Regions from separate parts of the Martelella sp. FLE1502 genome, predicted to be linked through region 1. Evidence: predicted binding sites of a transcription regulator. Region 1 holds the regulator's gene; the other holds the start of a gene.

Region 1 (7,929 bases):
CGGGCTCTACGTGCTCTCCGCTGTGCCGCCGCTACGCCAGTTCGCCATGCGCGAGGGCGTGCAGCCGATGCGCGGCATCAAGGCGCTGTTTGCGGGATAACGTCAGGAAACCGGCATAAGTTATTGTTTTAGATGTCTTTAGACGCCGAATCTAGAACGGAATCGCATCGGCGCTGATCAGCGCCAGCAATACGCCGAGCGTCGCCACCGAAGCGATTGTCGAGATCAGGATCGTCGCCGAGGCCCGCTCATACCAGATGCCGTACTGGCGAGCGATGACGAAGACGTTGGTCGCCGTCGGAAGCGCGGCCATCAGCACCGCCGCCTTGACCCAGAGCGGGTCGAAGCCGCCATGGGCCATCATGAACAGATAGACCACCAGCGGGTGGAGGATCAGTTTTGCCGGCACGATATAGTTGATTTCCGCCGGCACCCGCCTGACCGGCCTCAGCGCCAGCGTGACGCCCATGGCAAACAGCGCGCAGGGCGCTGCCGCCTGGGCAAGGTAATCCACCAGCCGGTTGAAGGCCTGCGGCACGGCGAACCCGGATGCAGAGACAGCAAAGCCCAGGGCGGTCGCCACCAGAAACGGGTGAAGCAAAGCGCGCAACACGATATGGCGGATCAGCGAACGCCCTCCGCCGCCGCGGGCCGTCGCCATCACCGTCGGCGCAACGATGAAATGCAGCGCGTTTTCAAAGCAGATGATCAGCGCCACCGGAACGGCGGCCTCCTCCCCCAGCGCCAGCAGCGCAAGCCCCGGCCCCATATAGCCGATATTGCCATAGCTGCCGGCAAAGGCCTGGATGGTCGTTTCCCGCACCCCGTTCTTCTTCCACAGATAGCCGATGGCAAACAGCAACAGAAAAACGGAATAGGTCGCCGCAAGATCGATCGACACGAAATCGAGCCGCGTCAGTTGCTCGAACGGCGTGCGCGAGACCAGCTTGAAGAACAGCGCCGGAAGGGCGGCATAGATGATGAAGATATTGAGCCAGGCGGTGCCTTCTTCGGGATGGCGAAAGATTTTCGCCGCGCCGAAACCGATGACGATCAGCCCGAAAAACGGGAAAAGCAGCGCTAGAATATCGGCCATGGCTCCGGTCGCTTGGTGGCGGGCAGCTAGCCGATGCGCGAGAGCACCGGAAAGGTCTGCTGAAACCAGATCGCCATATCGGCAATGAAGCCGAAAAGAAAGGCGACGCCGGTGAGAATCAGCAACACGCCCATGATTTTCTCGACAGCGCCCAGATGTTTCCGAAACCGCGTCAGAAACCGCATGAAGGCGCCGGAGAAATAGGCCGCGATCCAGAATGGCACGGCAAGGCCCAGCGAATAGACGGCCAGCAGGATAGCGCCGTTCGAAACCGTCGCCTTGGTGGCGGCCACGGCGAGGATTGCGCCCAGAACCGGCCCGATGCACGGCGTCCAGCCAAAGGCGAAGGCGAGCCCCATGATATAGGCGCCCGTGACGCTTGCCGGCTTGCCGCCGCCGTGAAACCGCGCCTCGCGCGAGAGAATCGGAATCCGAAGCACGTCCAGGAAATGCAGCCCCATCAGGATGATGATCACGCCGCCGACCTTGCTCAGAATATCCATATACTGGCGCAGCAATTGCCCGATGGTGGACGCGCCCGCGCCGAGCGCCACGAAGATCGTCGCGAAGCCAAGCGTGAAGAAGAAGGCCGGCAGCAGCACCGCCCACTGGCTTGCCGGCTTGGCTTCGCCGCCACCTTTCAACTGGTCGACCGATATCCCCGCCATGTAGCAGAGATAGGGCGGCACCAGCGGCAGCACGCAGGGCGAGAGAAAGGACAGCGCGCCGGCCAGAAGCGCGCTCAGAAGGGAAATATCGCCGATCGACAAGAAACCTGCTCCAACACCTTGCAATTGCGGGCGCGGGCAATGCCCGAAACCCATGCTCGCGACAGCGTAAATGCCCGCGCAACACGTCCGCGGGTCTTAAACCAGATGACCGGTCAAATCCAATCACCTTTCCGCGCGCCGAAAACCGCCCTATTATCGCTTTCGCGGCGAGATTCCGGGTTGACCTTCATAAAGACCCTTTCTATGTTCCGCCCACTTTCAGCCGGGCATCCGGCTCGGGAGAGCGTAGCTCAGCCGGTAGAGCAACTGACTTTTAATCAGTAGGTCCAGGGTTCGAACCCCTGCGCTCTCACCATTTTGTTTTTCAGCCGGTTTTGATTTTCCTTCCCCGCTTCGTTAAAACGCGGCCAAGCGCCAGGCGTATCAATCTCGAGGGACCGCATGCCGCATATGTTCGTCAATCGACCGCGTCTTCATGACGTGATTGCCGATACGCCGGCTAAGCGAAAGAATTTCCGCTGGGAGACGATCAACGCGATCGCCTATCAGGCCGGCGGGCTGATCTTCATTTTCGGCAGCATCTGCTTCTTTCCGGCGCTTTCATCCTATGCCGATCTTGGCGCCTGGATATTCTTCTTCGGCTCGCTGATCTATCTGCTCGTGACTGGCCATGACCTGATCGAGGTCTTCGTCTACGCCAGGCAGCGCAAGGACCCGGAAACGCTGTGGGACAGGCTGGAAGCCTGGGCGGCCTGGACCTATGTCTTTGGAACCGCGCTGTTCGTGGTTGGCAGCGTTTTCTTTCTGTCGTCCGTCGACCTTCCCAAGGCCGGCGCGTGGTGTTTCATCATCGGCAGCGTCTTGTTCGTGGTCGGCGCGGTCATCAACGTCATCCAGATCGTCCAGGCCGACGATCTCGTCACCCTGCAGATGATGAACCTGACGGCCCTGACCTTCGTGGTCGGCTCGGCGCTCTTTGCCGTCGCCTCCATCCCCTATCTCTGGACGCTTGCCAGCGAGCGCGACGAAACCCTGCTGGACGGTTTCCTGGCGTGGCAATATCTGGTCGGCAGCGTCCTGTTCTTCATCGGCGGTCTGTTCAACTACCGCCGCGCCTATCGCGTGGTCGCCACCGCACTGGGAAAACCGACATCCTATGCGCTCCACCCGCTGAAGCCGCTGGCGCCCAGAAGGAAGAAACGCTGGGAAGAGTGAAACCGACCTCGCGGTTTGTCGATTCGTGTCCCGCCCCGCACCGGCGGCGCGAAACCCCTTGATTGCCGGGACTTCCCCGGGCTTGCGGAACACAGTGAGAACATGTATATTCGTTCTGGATTTGTTTCGAAGGGCCAGGGGCAGGAAATGCTGACACGCAAACAACAGGAATTGCTGTATTTCATTCATGAACGGATGAAAGAGACCGGCATTCCGCCGTCCTTCGATGAAATGAAGGAGGCGCTGGACCTCGCGTCGAAATCCGGCATACACCGGCTGATCACCGCGCTGGAGGAACGCGGCTTCATCCGCCGGCTTCCCAACCGCGCCCGGGCGCTCGAAATCCTGCGCATGCCGGACAGCGCGATCGGCCAGCAGCCGCGCCGGGGTTTCTCGCCAAGCGTGATCGAGGGCTCGCTCGGCAAGAAACAGGAAGAGCCGAAGGCGCCGGCCAGCGCCAATGACGGCGGCTCGGCGGGCATTCCAGTCATGGGCCGGATCGCCGCCGGTGTGCCGATCTCCGCAATCCAGGAAAACACCCATCAGATCACCGTGCCGGCTGAAATGCTGGGCGCGGGCGAACATTATGCGCTGGAGGTGCAGGGCGATTCGATGATCGAGGCCGGAATTTTCGACGGCGACACGGTGATCATCCGCAATATCGCCACCGCCTCGCCCGGCGATATCGTCGTGGCGCTCGTCAATGACGAGGAAGCGACCCTGAAGCGGTTCCGCCGCAAGGGCGCCTCGATCGCGCTGGAAGCGGCCAATCCGGCCTACGAGACCCGTATCTTTTCGGCAAACCAGGTCAAGGTGCAGGGCAAGCTGGTCGGCCTGATCCGCCGTTACCACTGAAGGTGAGCGTCTGCGGAACCGCGATCACCGGCAGATATTCGCCGGAGCGCCAGTCATAAAGCCGGTGCCTGTTCCACGGGCGGGTCAGTGCTCTGACCGATGTGCTGACTGAGATCGTCATCGGGCCGCAGGATGGTTTTACGAGCACTGGCGGGGGCGGTTGCGCTTTCGCATCCGCGATGCCTCCCGGCAACGGATTGGCGTTGCCTGCCTGCTGATCGGGTTCGCTGCCCCTGCCCGGCTCCGCGACCGAGCGCCGTATGTCGCCGTCGTCCATATTTCGACCAGCCGCCGGCGGGAGCGTGAATTGAAAGGCGCCGTGCTGGCGGCGCATTGCTGGCGTGACGAGGTATGCGCCGGAACGGCAGGTCTGGAATCCGGGGCGGTAACGGCTGACGACGATATCGGCATTGTCGCAGGCAAGGCCGGCAAAAGCCGGCCGGTCGACCGTCATGATTCTGAGGCCCATCAAGGTCGCATAGCACCATGCATCCTTCTTGCAGCGGAAGGTGCCGGGCGTCCGGGCGGATTCGGTGATCGTTTCGCTGAGCGCCCGCGCGGCGCTCGCCATATCCGTTGCTTCGAGCCGCGCGAAACGATCTTCCTCATTCAGCACCAGCGCGCTTTCCTCCACAGGCGGCAGCGTCTCCGCGAGTGTGAGTGCCGTTTCCCATTGCTCGAACACGAAGGATGGCGGCCGCTTCGTGGTGAGAGCCGCGACATTACCGGTGACGATCGCCACGAGATCGCCATCGCCAGCCACCAGGATTTGCGGCGGCGGAGGCTCGCGCGGCCATGAGATCAGCGCGAAGGAAACCGCTATCGGGATCACACCGAGGAGACGCAGACGCGTGCGCAACAACACGAGCGGCAGGAAGCCGGCGAGAAACAGCAGCAGAACCCCCTCCGGCGCGCGGCCTGTGGTAAACGCGCCGCCAAGGCTATCGACCCAAGTCGCCGCCTGCATCACCCAATCAAGCCCCCAGCCCATGACGATCAGAAACGGCGCGTGAAGATTGAGCGGCATGGCGATGAGCGATAAAAGCCCGGCCGGCATGACAACGAAGGTGACCACCGGCATGGCGAGCAGATTGCCAAGCAGCCCGTAGCCCGCGATACGGGAAAAATGATGGATGGCGAACGGCGTCGTCGACAAGCCGCCGATCAGCGCGGTGAGCACGATACCGGAGGCTGCGATCCAGAGCCAGCGGAGCGGCCCGCGGCTTTGGCGAAATCCTTGAGCGGGCCGGCGCTGCCATGCGCCATAGCCCGCGATCAGCGCCAGCGTGGCGGCAAAGGACATCTGCATGCCCGGCCCCACCACTTCGGCGGGCGTCACGACCAGAATCACCAGCGCTGCAAGCGCGACATTGCGCAGGCTGATCGCCGGACGATCGAAGATCGCCGCCGCCAGCATGACGGCCAGCATGATGAAGGCCCGTTCGGCGGACACCTGCATGCCCGATATCAGCAGATAGAACAGCGCCGCCGCGATCGCCGCGGCCGCTGCGATCTTCTTGGTCGAAACCGCCTCGGCCGCACGTGGCGACAGCGCCAGCAGCAGCCTGAGGCTTGAGAAGAAAATGCCGGCGGCGAGCGCCATGTGCAGGCCGGAAATGGCAATGATGTGGGCAAGACCGGCATTGCGCAGCGCATCGAGCGTGTCGTCGCTCAGCGCCCGCCGCTCGCCGGTGATGATCGCATTGGCAAAAGCACCGGTGTCGCCCGCAAGCACCGCACGAATACGTCCTGCAATGCCGTCGCGTATCCGCTCGATCGCAAAACCCGCCCGCACGCTGACGCCCGGCGCGGGCGCGAGGCCGGCATCGCTCGGCGGCCCATAGAAAAAGCCCACCGCGCCGATGCCGTCGAAATAGGAGAGGAACCCGAAATCAACCAGGCCGGGCATGACGGGCGCGGAAGGCGGCAGCAGCCGCCCAAGCCCCTGAATGGCGTGACCGATGCCGACAGGCGGCAAATTGCCGCGGGCAACAAGCGTGACGCGTTCGGGCGGACGGTGGATCACGGGGTCGTCCGTCGCCGTCACCCGCACAACATAGCGCCAGCCGGTTTCCGTCGGCTCGCGGCTTTCGACCACACCGGTGATATGGGTGGTCACCGGCGAATCGAGCATCACCGTGGCCCGCCGCGCCGTCTCCAGCGCCGCAAGCAGCGCGCCGCAGAGGAACAATGCGATGCAGGCGCTGACAACGGGCAAGAGCCCTCGGCCGTTGCGCAGCAAGACGGCCGCGAACACCGCCATGCCGCAATAGATGCCAAGGCCCAGCGAAGACGGGCTCTCGTCGAGCGAGAACCACCAGCCAATCCCGGTCGCCAGCACCACCGGCACAATGAGAAACGGCCGGCCGAATGCCTGCTCCTCCCGCCACAAGGCGGCAATATCGAACCGCCCTGCCCGGCCCGCGTCGCGCCTGCCAAAGCCGGCCTCGCGCTCGCCTTGCGGTTGGCGCCTTCTGAAAGGCGCGCGAAGCCGGTCGGCTCCGGCGCGCAAGCCCGTCGCCTTGTCTATCTCGCTCGTGCCTACCCCACTCCCGCGCATCCGAAACCGCCGCCCTACAACTTTTACATGTTGTGGCCAATGCTAATCGATTGCAATGCAAGCGCTGGCGGCAGAAGCAAAATTTTCCTTTTCTAAACCCCGTAAAACTTGCTAAACGCAGATATTACTCATCACCCGCCGCGCGGCTTCGTCGGCTTGGCAACACCTTGCCAATCCTATAGCTAATGAAAATCCCGATTGGCTTCGACAGCGTATTCGCGCCGGAAATTTGGAGGATAGGATGACGGAAACTGGAAAACTGCAACTCGACGGCAAGGAACTTGAGCTGTCCGTGGAAGAGGGCACATTCGGCCCGAAAGTCCTCGACATCGCTTCGCTCTACAAGCAGTCGGGCATGTTCACCTACGATCCGGGTTTCACCTCGACGGCCTCGTGCAAATCCAAGATCACCTATATCGACGGCGATAACGGGATTCTGCTGCACCGCGGCTACCCGATCGACCAGTTGGCTGAAAACGCCGACTTCCTGGAAGTCTGCTATCTGCTGCTGTTCGGCGAACTGCCGACGGCCACGCAGAAGAAGGATTTCGACTTCCGCGTGACCCATCACACGATGATTCACGATCAACTCACGAGGCTCTTTACCGGTTTCCGCCGTGATGCCCATCCCATGGCCATCATCTGCGGCGCCGTTGGAGCCATGTCTGCCTTCTACCACGACTCGATCGACATCTCCGATCCCTACAAGCGCGAGATTGCCAGCATCCGCATGATCGCCAAGATCCCGACGATCGCGGCCATGGCCTATAAATACCACGTCGGCGAGCCCTTCGTGTATCCGCGCAACGACCTCGGTTATGCGGCCAACTTCCTGCATATGTGCTTCGCCACGCCGTGCGAGGAATACAAGGTCAACCCGATCCTGTCGCGCGCGCTCGACCGGATCTTCATCCTGCATGCCGATCACGAGCAGAACGCCTCGACCTCGACCGTGCGTCTTGCCGGTTCGTCTGGCGCCAATCCTTTCGCCTGCATCGCGGCCGGCATCGCCTGCCTGTGGGGCCCCGCCCATGGCGGCGCCAACGAGGCGGCGCTCAACATGCTGCAGGAGATCGGCTCGGTCGACCGCATCCCGGAATATATCAACCGCGCCAAGGACCGCGATGATCCCTTCCGCCTGATGGGCTTTGGTCACCGCGTCTACAAGAACTACGATCCGCGCGCCAAGATCATGCAGAAGACCTGCCATGAAGTTCTCAAGGAACTCGGCATCAAGGACGATCCGCTGCTGGACGTCGCGATGGAGCTGGAAAAGATCGCTCTGACGGATGAGTACTTCATCGAGAAGAAGCTCTATCCGAATATCGACTTCTATTCCGGCATCACGCTGAAGGCCTTGGGTTTCCCCACCACCATGTTCACCGTGCTGTTCGCGCTTGCGCGCACCGTCGGCTGGATCGCGCAGTGGGCGGAAATGATCGAGGATCCGGAACAGCGCATCGGCCGTCCGC
Region 2 (7,929 bases), on a different contig from region 1:
TGAACAAACAATAAAAAAGCTTGAACAGTTGTTCAAGTGCCATTATCCTTTTTTTTGGAGGCACCGGCAACGGTGGCAATCAGGGAGGATTTCATGAACCGAATTATCACCACACTTGCGCTTACAAGCGGCGTCGCGCTTGCCGCTCTCTCGCCGGCGATGGCGCAGGAGACGCTGCGTCTCACCATCGCATCCGGCCATCCGGAGGTGTTTCTCTGGGTCAAGCACATGCACGAGACCTTCATTCCCACGGTCAATGCCGCGCTTGCCGAAAAAGGCGATGTGCAAGTTGAATGGACCGAGGCCTATGGCGGCACGCTGATGAAGCTCGGCTCCGAGGCGGAAGCGCTTGAAACCGGCATTGCCGATGTCGCGATGGCATCCGGCGTGTTCGATCCCGCCGGCATGGGCATCCTCAACATCACCTACGCCATGCCCTTCGGCCCGATCGACCCGGAAATGGTCACATCGGCGGTTGAGGACGCGCTTTACAGCACCGAGGGCCTGATCGACCAGCTCACGGAGGAAACCGGCGTCGTCTATATCGGTGGCGGCGTGGCGATCGACGGCTACAACATCGCCGCCAAGCGCCCGATCAAGACCCGCGCGGACATGGACGGCATGCGCATCGGCGGCGCCGGGCCGAACCTTGCCTGGCTGAATTCCACCGGCGCGGTCGGCGTTCAGGGCAGCTATGTCACCTTTTACAACGACATCTCGACCGGCGTTTACGACGGCAATATCGGCTGGATGACGGCCAATGTGCCGGCCCGCATCTACGAGGTCGCGCCCTACTGGAACCGCACTGATTTCGGCGCGATGTATATCGGCGGCCTCGGCGTTGCCAAACGGCTCTGGGACGAGTTCTCCGACGACACCAAGGACGCCTTCCGCAAGGGCGCGGAAGCCTATTCCAAAGCCTTCTTCGAGGAGCAGGCGGCAAAATACGCGGCGAATGAAAAGACCATGATCGAGGGCGGCGGCGAGGAGATCAAGATGGAGCCCGCCGAACGCCAGGCCTGGATCGACGGCATGGACAACCCCGTGACGGCATGGCGCGATGCAGCGCTCGCCCGCGGCGAACCGGTGGACGAGATGCTGGAAATCTACCGCGATACGCTTGCCGAAGACGGCTTCACCTTCCCGCGCGACTATCTCGCCGAATAATCCCGCGCGGCCCGGCCTTCATTGCCGGGCTGTCCGAAGACCAATCTGGAGAAAATCATGGCAAATGCACGCGGCCGGCCGGGCCTGCTGCTTGGCCCCGTTGTCGCCGGGCTCAATGCCCTTGGCTCGGTCTGGATCCTCGGCCTTATGCTGCTGATCTGCGCCGACATCATCATGCGCGGCGTCTTCAACGCGCCGATCGCCGGCGTTGCGGAAATGGTGGCCTTTTCCATCGTCGGCATCGTGTTCCTGCAGCTCGCCCACACGCTGCGCAGCGGCTCGCTGACCCGGTCCGATCTGCTGCTGATCGTCGCCGAGCGCCACAGCCCACGGCTGAAAGGCTTTCTGCTGGCGCTCTACAATCTCGCCGGCGCTGCCATTCTGGCGATCGCTCTCTGGCACTTCCTGCCGTCGTTTCTCAGTGCCTGGGACAGGCCGGAACGGCATTTCATGGGCAATCCAGGATTCTTCCAGATACCGACATGGCCGCTTTACGGGCTGATGAGCATCGGCATGGCGGCGACCATCCTGCAGTTCCTGGCGAACTCGCTCGCAGCGCTTCGGGGAGAAGACGTATGAGCGGCGTGGAAATCGCGCTCGGCTCGGTCGCCTTGATGCTGGTGCTGATCTATGCCGGGCTGCATGTCGCGATCGCGCTGATCCTCGTCAGCTTCATCGGCGTGTGGGTGCTGAAGGACAATTTCGATCTTGCCGCCAACATGCTGGTCGTCGCCTTCAAGGATTCGATCACCGACCAGTTGTTCGGCGTGGTGCCGCTGTTCGTGCTGATGGGGTTGGTGGTCTCGATCTCCGGCATGGGGCGCGACACGTTCGACGTCGCGCAGCAGGCGTTCCGGCGCATTCGCGGCGGGCTCGGGGTCGCGACCGTCGCTGCCAACGCCGTGTTCGCGGCGATCACCGGCATCTCGATCGCATCCGCTGCCGTCTTCACCAAGGTCGCGGTGCCGGAGATGCGCGCCCGGGGCTACACGCCGGAATTCTCGGTCGGCGTGGTGGCCGGCTCCTCGGTGCTCGGCATGCTGATCCCGCCATCGCTGCTGTTCATACTCTACGGCATTCTGACGGAGCAATCTGTCGGCTCGCTGTTCATCGCCGGCGTGCTGCCCGGCCTGCTCCTGGCGGTCACCTACAGCATCGGCATCGTCGCCATGGCGCATCTGAAGCCGGGCTTCGTCGGCGGTCAGGCGGCGCAGGAATTCGACGCCCCGCATATGGGCTGGGGCGAGATCGCCGCCAAGCTTTTGCCGATCGCAGCTCTTGTGGCGCTGGTCCTTGGCGGCATCTATGGCGGTCTGTTCACGCCGACGGAAGCCGGTGGCGCGGGCGCTGCCGGCGCGCTTATCATCGCGATCGTCAAGCGCCGTCTGTCCTGGCGTGATTTCTGGCAGGTTCTGGTCCAAACCGGCCATACCACCGCCTCGATCTGTTTCCTGATCATCGGCGCCAGCCTCTATTCGCGCATGCTCGCCTTCACGGGCATGCCGGGCTGGCTCGGCCGCACGGTGCTGGAAGCCGGGTTTTCGACCGAGGGCGTGGTGCTCGCCATGGTGGTCGTCATGGTGCTGCTCGGCACCATTCTAGACAGTTCCTCGATCATGCTTCTGGTGCTGCCGATCGCGGTTCCGATCCTCAACGGGCTCGGCGTCGACCTGATCTGGCTCGGCGTGATCGCGATCCTCGCCGTCGAGATCGGCCTTCTGACGCCGCCCTTCGGCATCGCCGTCTACGTCATCAAATCAACGCTCGGCCCGGAAAGCGACATCACGCTCGGGCAGATCTTCCGCGGCGCGGCCCCCTTCGCGCTGATGATGCTGTTCGTGCTCGCGCTCGTATTCGCCTTCCCGGCCATCGCCACCGCATTACTTTAGGGAGAAGACCTATGACCAAATGGAAATACACCAAGGGACTGCACGATCTCGGCAATGGCTGCTGGGGCTATCTGGTGCCGGACGGTTCATGGGGCTGGTCCAATGCCGGGCTGATCGCCGATGGCGAAGCAACCCTGCTCGTCGACACGCTGTTCGACCTGAAATGCACCGGCGACATGCTGGCCGAGATGCGCAACGCCGTGCCGGCGTCGGAAAAGATCGGCGTCCTGGTCAACACCCATGCCGATGGCGACCACACCTTCGGCAACCAGCTCGTCAAGGGTGCCCGCATCATCGGCACCGAGGGAACGGTCAGCGATTTCAACCGCTTCGATCCCAAGGTGCTGCTCGCGGTGCAAAACGACCCGACGCAGTTCGGCCGCGCTGGCGAATTCATGGCCGAATGCTTCCGCCCGTTCGACTTTTCCGGCATCGAACTGACGCCGCCAACCGAGACCTTCAAGGATCGCATGACCATCAAGGTCGGCAACAAGACCGTGGAGCTGATCGAGGTCGGCCCGTCGCATTCGCTCGGCGACGCGCTGATCTATGTGCCGGAGGACAAGGTGCTTTACACCGGCGACATCCTGTTTTCCGCCGGCACGCCGATCGCCTGGTACGGGCCGATCGCCCGCTGGATCAATGTCTGCAACATGGTGCTGGAAATGGATGTCGAGATCATCGTCGCCGGCCACGGTCCGCTTTCCACCAAGGACGACGTGCGCAAGATGCGCGACTACCTGCTCGACATCACCGAGAAGGCCCGCCCGTTCTACGAGCAGGGCGTCGACTATCTCGATGCGGCCTACAAGATCGATCTCGGCGAATATCGCGACTGGAACGATGCCGAACGCGTTGTCGTGACGCTGCGAACGCTCTATGACGATTTCGACAATGCGCCGGTCCGGCCCACCCGCGTGCCCATTCCCTTCTTCGAGGAGATGAAGGATATGCGCGAAAGCCTTGGCAAGCCGCCGGTGCATCACGAATATTGCAGCCATGATCATCACGATCACTGAGCCTTTCGGGAGATATCCATGAAGCTGTTCCACGCGCCCGGCGCCTGTTCCGAGGGTATTCGGCTGCTGCTCGACAGGATCGGCCAACCCTACGAGATCCACGAGATCAATGTGCGGACGGGCGAGCAGCGCCAGCCCGACTATCTGGCGATCAACCCAAAGGGCAAGGTTCCCGCGCTCCTGCGCGACGACGGCAGGCTGCTGACGGAGTTTCCAGCGATTGCCTTCTGGCTCGCGCGAAAATATCCCGCGGCCGAACTGCTGCCGCAAGACACCGATGGCGAGGCAAGGGCGCTGGAACTGCTCGATTTCATCGTCTCCTCGCTTCACATGCGCGGCACCGCGCTGGTGATGCGGCCATCGGCCTTCGCTACCTCCGCCGAGGCGCAGGAAGAGATCAAGGCGACGGGCCGGCAAATGGTCGAGAAAGGGCTGGCGCAGCTCGAACGGGAACTCGGCGACCAGACCTTTCTGATGGGCGAGCGCTTCACCCTGCCGGACGCGGCCGCCTATTACCTGCTCGGCTGGCAACCTCGCTATCAGGTGCCGCTCGGAGAACGGCTGGAGGCTTATTACGCACGGCTTTCCAGGCTCTCTCCGGCCTGAGCATCAAAAGGCGCGGAGCGCTCATTTAAAGGCTGGAGCGCAAGAGACCGGCGTGGTCAATATGATCCTGCCGACAGGAATCCCTCAGTCGCCTCGGCTTGGGGCCTCCCGGTGATTATATAGCCTCGCCCCGCCAGCCCGGCAGGTACGCGACCGCGTCCACACCGGTGAAACGGGCGAGGCGCGCAAGCTCGGCGTCGAGTTTTTCAAAGCGCCCGGCGGATGGCCGCACACCCGGCTCCAGCCACAGCCTGCGGACATCGAGCGAGCTCCGCTTGCGGTCGGCCTTCATGTCGATCCGTCCGATCAGGCGGTCGCCCTCGATCAGGGGAAAGACGTAATAGCCATATTGCCGCTTCGGCTCCGGCACGAAGACCTCGATGCGATAGAAAAAGCCGAACAGCCGCTCCGCCCGCGCCCGGTCGCGCAGCAACGGATCGAACGGGCTCAGGACGCGCACCCGTGAGGGCGGCTCCGGCACATCGAAAATGGTCGGCATCTCGTCGGCAAGCGCCACCGCCGCGCGTGGCCTGCCGCCGTCGACGGTTTCGACCCGCACCTCGAGAAGCCGATCCGCATTGGCATCCACCCAGGCCTTCGCCTCCTGCGGCGTGACGACCGCGAAAAAGGCGGCGATCTCGCCGGAGGTCGCGAAGCCGAGACGGGTGAGCGCGGCGCGGCAGGCCCAATCGACAAATTCCGTGTGATCGACTTCGGCAAGACGATAGTGATCCGGGATCACTCGTTCGGCCAGATCATAGGCCTTCTGGAAATTATGCCTGTGGCAGATCGCGAAATGGCCGGTGCGCCAGTGATATTCCAGCGCGGTCTTGGCGGGATGCCAGTTCCACCAGCCGCCGGAAACGTGATCCTCCTGCTTCAGCGCGCGCGCAAAGATCGGACCGTTCGCCCGCACCTGTTCATAGGTGTGCTCGAACGCGGCGGCAAAGTCGTCCCCGTGCCATTTGCGCCAGCGCTCCTGCAGCCGCTCTTCCTCGCGGCGGAAGCGGTGCTTCCAATAGGGATAGAACCGCATCGGAATAATGGAGGCGTCATGGGTCCAGTGCTCGAACAGCGCCCTGTCCCGCTCCAGAAGCGCCGTCAGATGCTCGCGGCGAAAGGTCTGGTTGCGCGAAAACAGGATCAGGTCATGGGCGCGCTCGACCGTGCGGATCGAATCCACCTGCACGAAGCCGATCGCCTCGATCAGGTCAAGAAGCCCGGCCTTGTCCATCGCCCTGCCGGGCGGCGCGGACAGGCCCTGACGGGCGAGAAAGATGCGCCGGGCATCGGCGTTGGAGATCGTGATGGTCATGGCGCGAGCCTAATGCGATTCGGACAAAATAAGAACATCCGATCCGCGCCGCCCTGACACGGCGTCCCGGCAACCTGTGCAGCAACGGGAACGGCCCTTCCGGAACCGGACTTTCATGCCTATAAGAGGGAAATTTGTCCGGGGGCGAGATTGCAGATCGAATTCATTGAGGCCGGAGTCACGCATGAAGGCCGGGTGGCGCTTCATCCGCTGACGCTGTCGCTGACCGGCCGCAGGATCGGCGTGATCGGCCTCAACGGCTCCGGAAAGACCACCTTCGCGCGGCTGATCAACGGTCTGACCAAGCCCACGACCGGTGCCGTCGCGGTCAATGGCCGTGATACGGTTGCCGAAACGCAAGCGGTGATGGCGGATGCGGGCTTCGTGTTCCAGTCGCCGCAAAACCAGATCATCCTGCCGATCCTTCAGGACGATATCGAACTGGGACTGAAGGCGCGCGGCGTTGCCAAGGCTGAAGTGCCCGAACGCGCGCAGGAGGCACTCGCCCGGCTCGGCATCGCCCACCTCGCCAGACGCCGCGCCCATGAGCTTTCCGGCGGGGAACTGCAGCTTGCGGCCCTTGCCGCCGTGCTCGCCACCCGGCCCTCGCTGGTGATCCTCGACGAGCCAACCAACCAGCTCGACCTCAGGAACCGCCGCCGCGTCGCCGAGACGATCGCGGCGCTTGACGAGGATGTCATCATCATCTCCCACGACCTGGCCATCCTGCGCGATTTCGAGCGGGTGCTGCTGTTTCATGAGGGCCGACTTGCGGGAGACGGCGCGCCGGAAGACGTGATCGCGCAATATGAGGCGATGAACCGCTGATGCAATCGCTCTATGTCGAAGCCGACAGCATTCTCCACCGCATCTCGCCGGGCGTGAAGCTCGGCGGGCTGGTCGCCTTTTCGCTCGCCGTCTTTCTCACCGCAAACCTGTGGGGGCTCGCCGGTTTCGCCGCCGCAGCCGCATTCGTCTATTTCACCCTGCCGATCCGGCTGCGCCCGGCGCTGGCCCGGCTGGTGCCGATGGCGCTCGCCGTTCTGCTTGTCGGCGGTTTCAGCCTGATCTTCAACCCTTGGGAACAGGCGTTGGCCTCGGTTCTCCGGCTCTCCGCGCTGATGCTGGCCGCCGCCGCCATCACCGCCAGCACGCCCGTGCCGGACTTTATCGACACGATCACGCGCGCCGCTCGGCCGCTGGAGAAGACGGGGCTGGTGCGCGCGGCCGATATCGGGCTTGCGGTCGGGCTTGTCATCCGCTTCGTGCCGGATATTCTCTCCCGCTACGGCGCGATCCGCGATGCCCACAGGGCCCGGGGCATACGGTTTCGCCCGCGGGGCGCGATCGTCCCGCTGATCATCTTGACCCTGCGCGATGCCGACAGTATCGCCGATGCCATCGATGCCCGCGGCATTCGCGGCGAAGACAGAAGGAACGTCAAATGAACTCGCGTGATCTGGTTCTCGTGTCGCTTTTCGCGGCCATCATCGTGGCGCTCGGCCTGCTGCCGGCCATTCCGCTTGCCTTCATTCCCGTGCCGATCACCGCGCAGACCCTCGGCGTCATGCTCGCCGGTCTGATCCTTGGCCGCAGGCGCGGCGCGGCCGCCGTTCTGCTGGTGTTCGTGCTGGTCGCGATCGGGCTTCCGGTGCTTGCCGGCGGGCGCGGCGGCCTCGGCAGCTTCGCCGCGCCGACGGCCGGCTTCCTGATCGGCTGGCTGCCGGCGGCCTATGTCGCGGGCGCGCTTGCCGAATATGCGGCGGAGACCGAGAATGCGCTGCGGCAGACCTTCGGCTTCTTCGTCGCGGCCTTCGCGGGCGGCATCGTGGTCGTCTATTTCTTCGGCATCGCCTGGCTCGCCTATGGCATCGGCATGAGCATCTCCCCGGCAGTCGCAGGCTCGATGGGTTTCATCCCGGGCGATATCATC

Evidence for each region. Region 1 encodes LexA, which represses DNA repair genes until DNA is damaged. Its sites were predicted from a motif close to TGTTCNNNNTGTGTTCNG; they were not measured.
Region 2: the regulator LexA is predicted to act here: its motif matches at 6,016-6,033, upstream of V6767_RS19690 (energy-coupling factor ABC transporter ATP-binding protein).

What each region holds. Positions count from the first base shown of each region.
Region 1 covers NZ_JBAKFQ010000014.1:82,521-90,449, reverse strand. The annotation lists gene V6767_RS13570 (UbiH/UbiF family hydroxylase) at 1-100, shown strand, start outside; gene V6767_RS13565 (AEC family transporter) at 152-1,096, opposite strand; gene V6767_RS13560 (cytochrome c biogenesis CcdA family protein) at 1,123-1,866, opposite strand; tRNA gene V6767_RS13555 (tRNA-Lys) at 2,107-2,182, shown strand; gene V6767_RS13550 (YrhK family protein) at 2,269-3,042, shown strand; gene lexA (transcriptional repressor LexA) at 3,190-3,897, shown strand; gene V6767_RS13540 (ComEC/Rec2 family competence protein) at 3,851-6,409, opposite strand; gene gltA (citrate synthase) at 6,699-7,929, shown strand, end outside.
Region 2 covers NZ_JBAKFQ010000030.1:47,505-55,433, forward strand. The annotation lists gene V6767_RS19660 (C4-dicarboxylate TRAP transporter substrate-binding protein) at 94-1,167, shown strand; gene V6767_RS19665 (TRAP transporter small permease subunit) at 1,225-1,746, shown strand; gene V6767_RS19670 (TRAP transporter large permease) at 1,743-3,056, shown strand; gene V6767_RS19675 (MBL fold metallo-hydrolase) at 3,068-4,075, shown strand; gene V6767_RS19680 (glutathione S-transferase family protein) at 4,094-4,681, shown strand; gene V6767_RS19685 (winged helix-turn-helix domain-containing protein) at 4,797-5,996, opposite strand; gene V6767_RS19690 (energy-coupling factor ABC transporter ATP-binding protein) at 6,147-6,824, shown strand; gene V6767_RS19695 (energy-coupling factor transporter transmembrane component T family protein) at 6,824-7,444, shown strand; gene V6767_RS19700 (biotin transporter BioY) at 7,441-7,929, shown strand, end outside.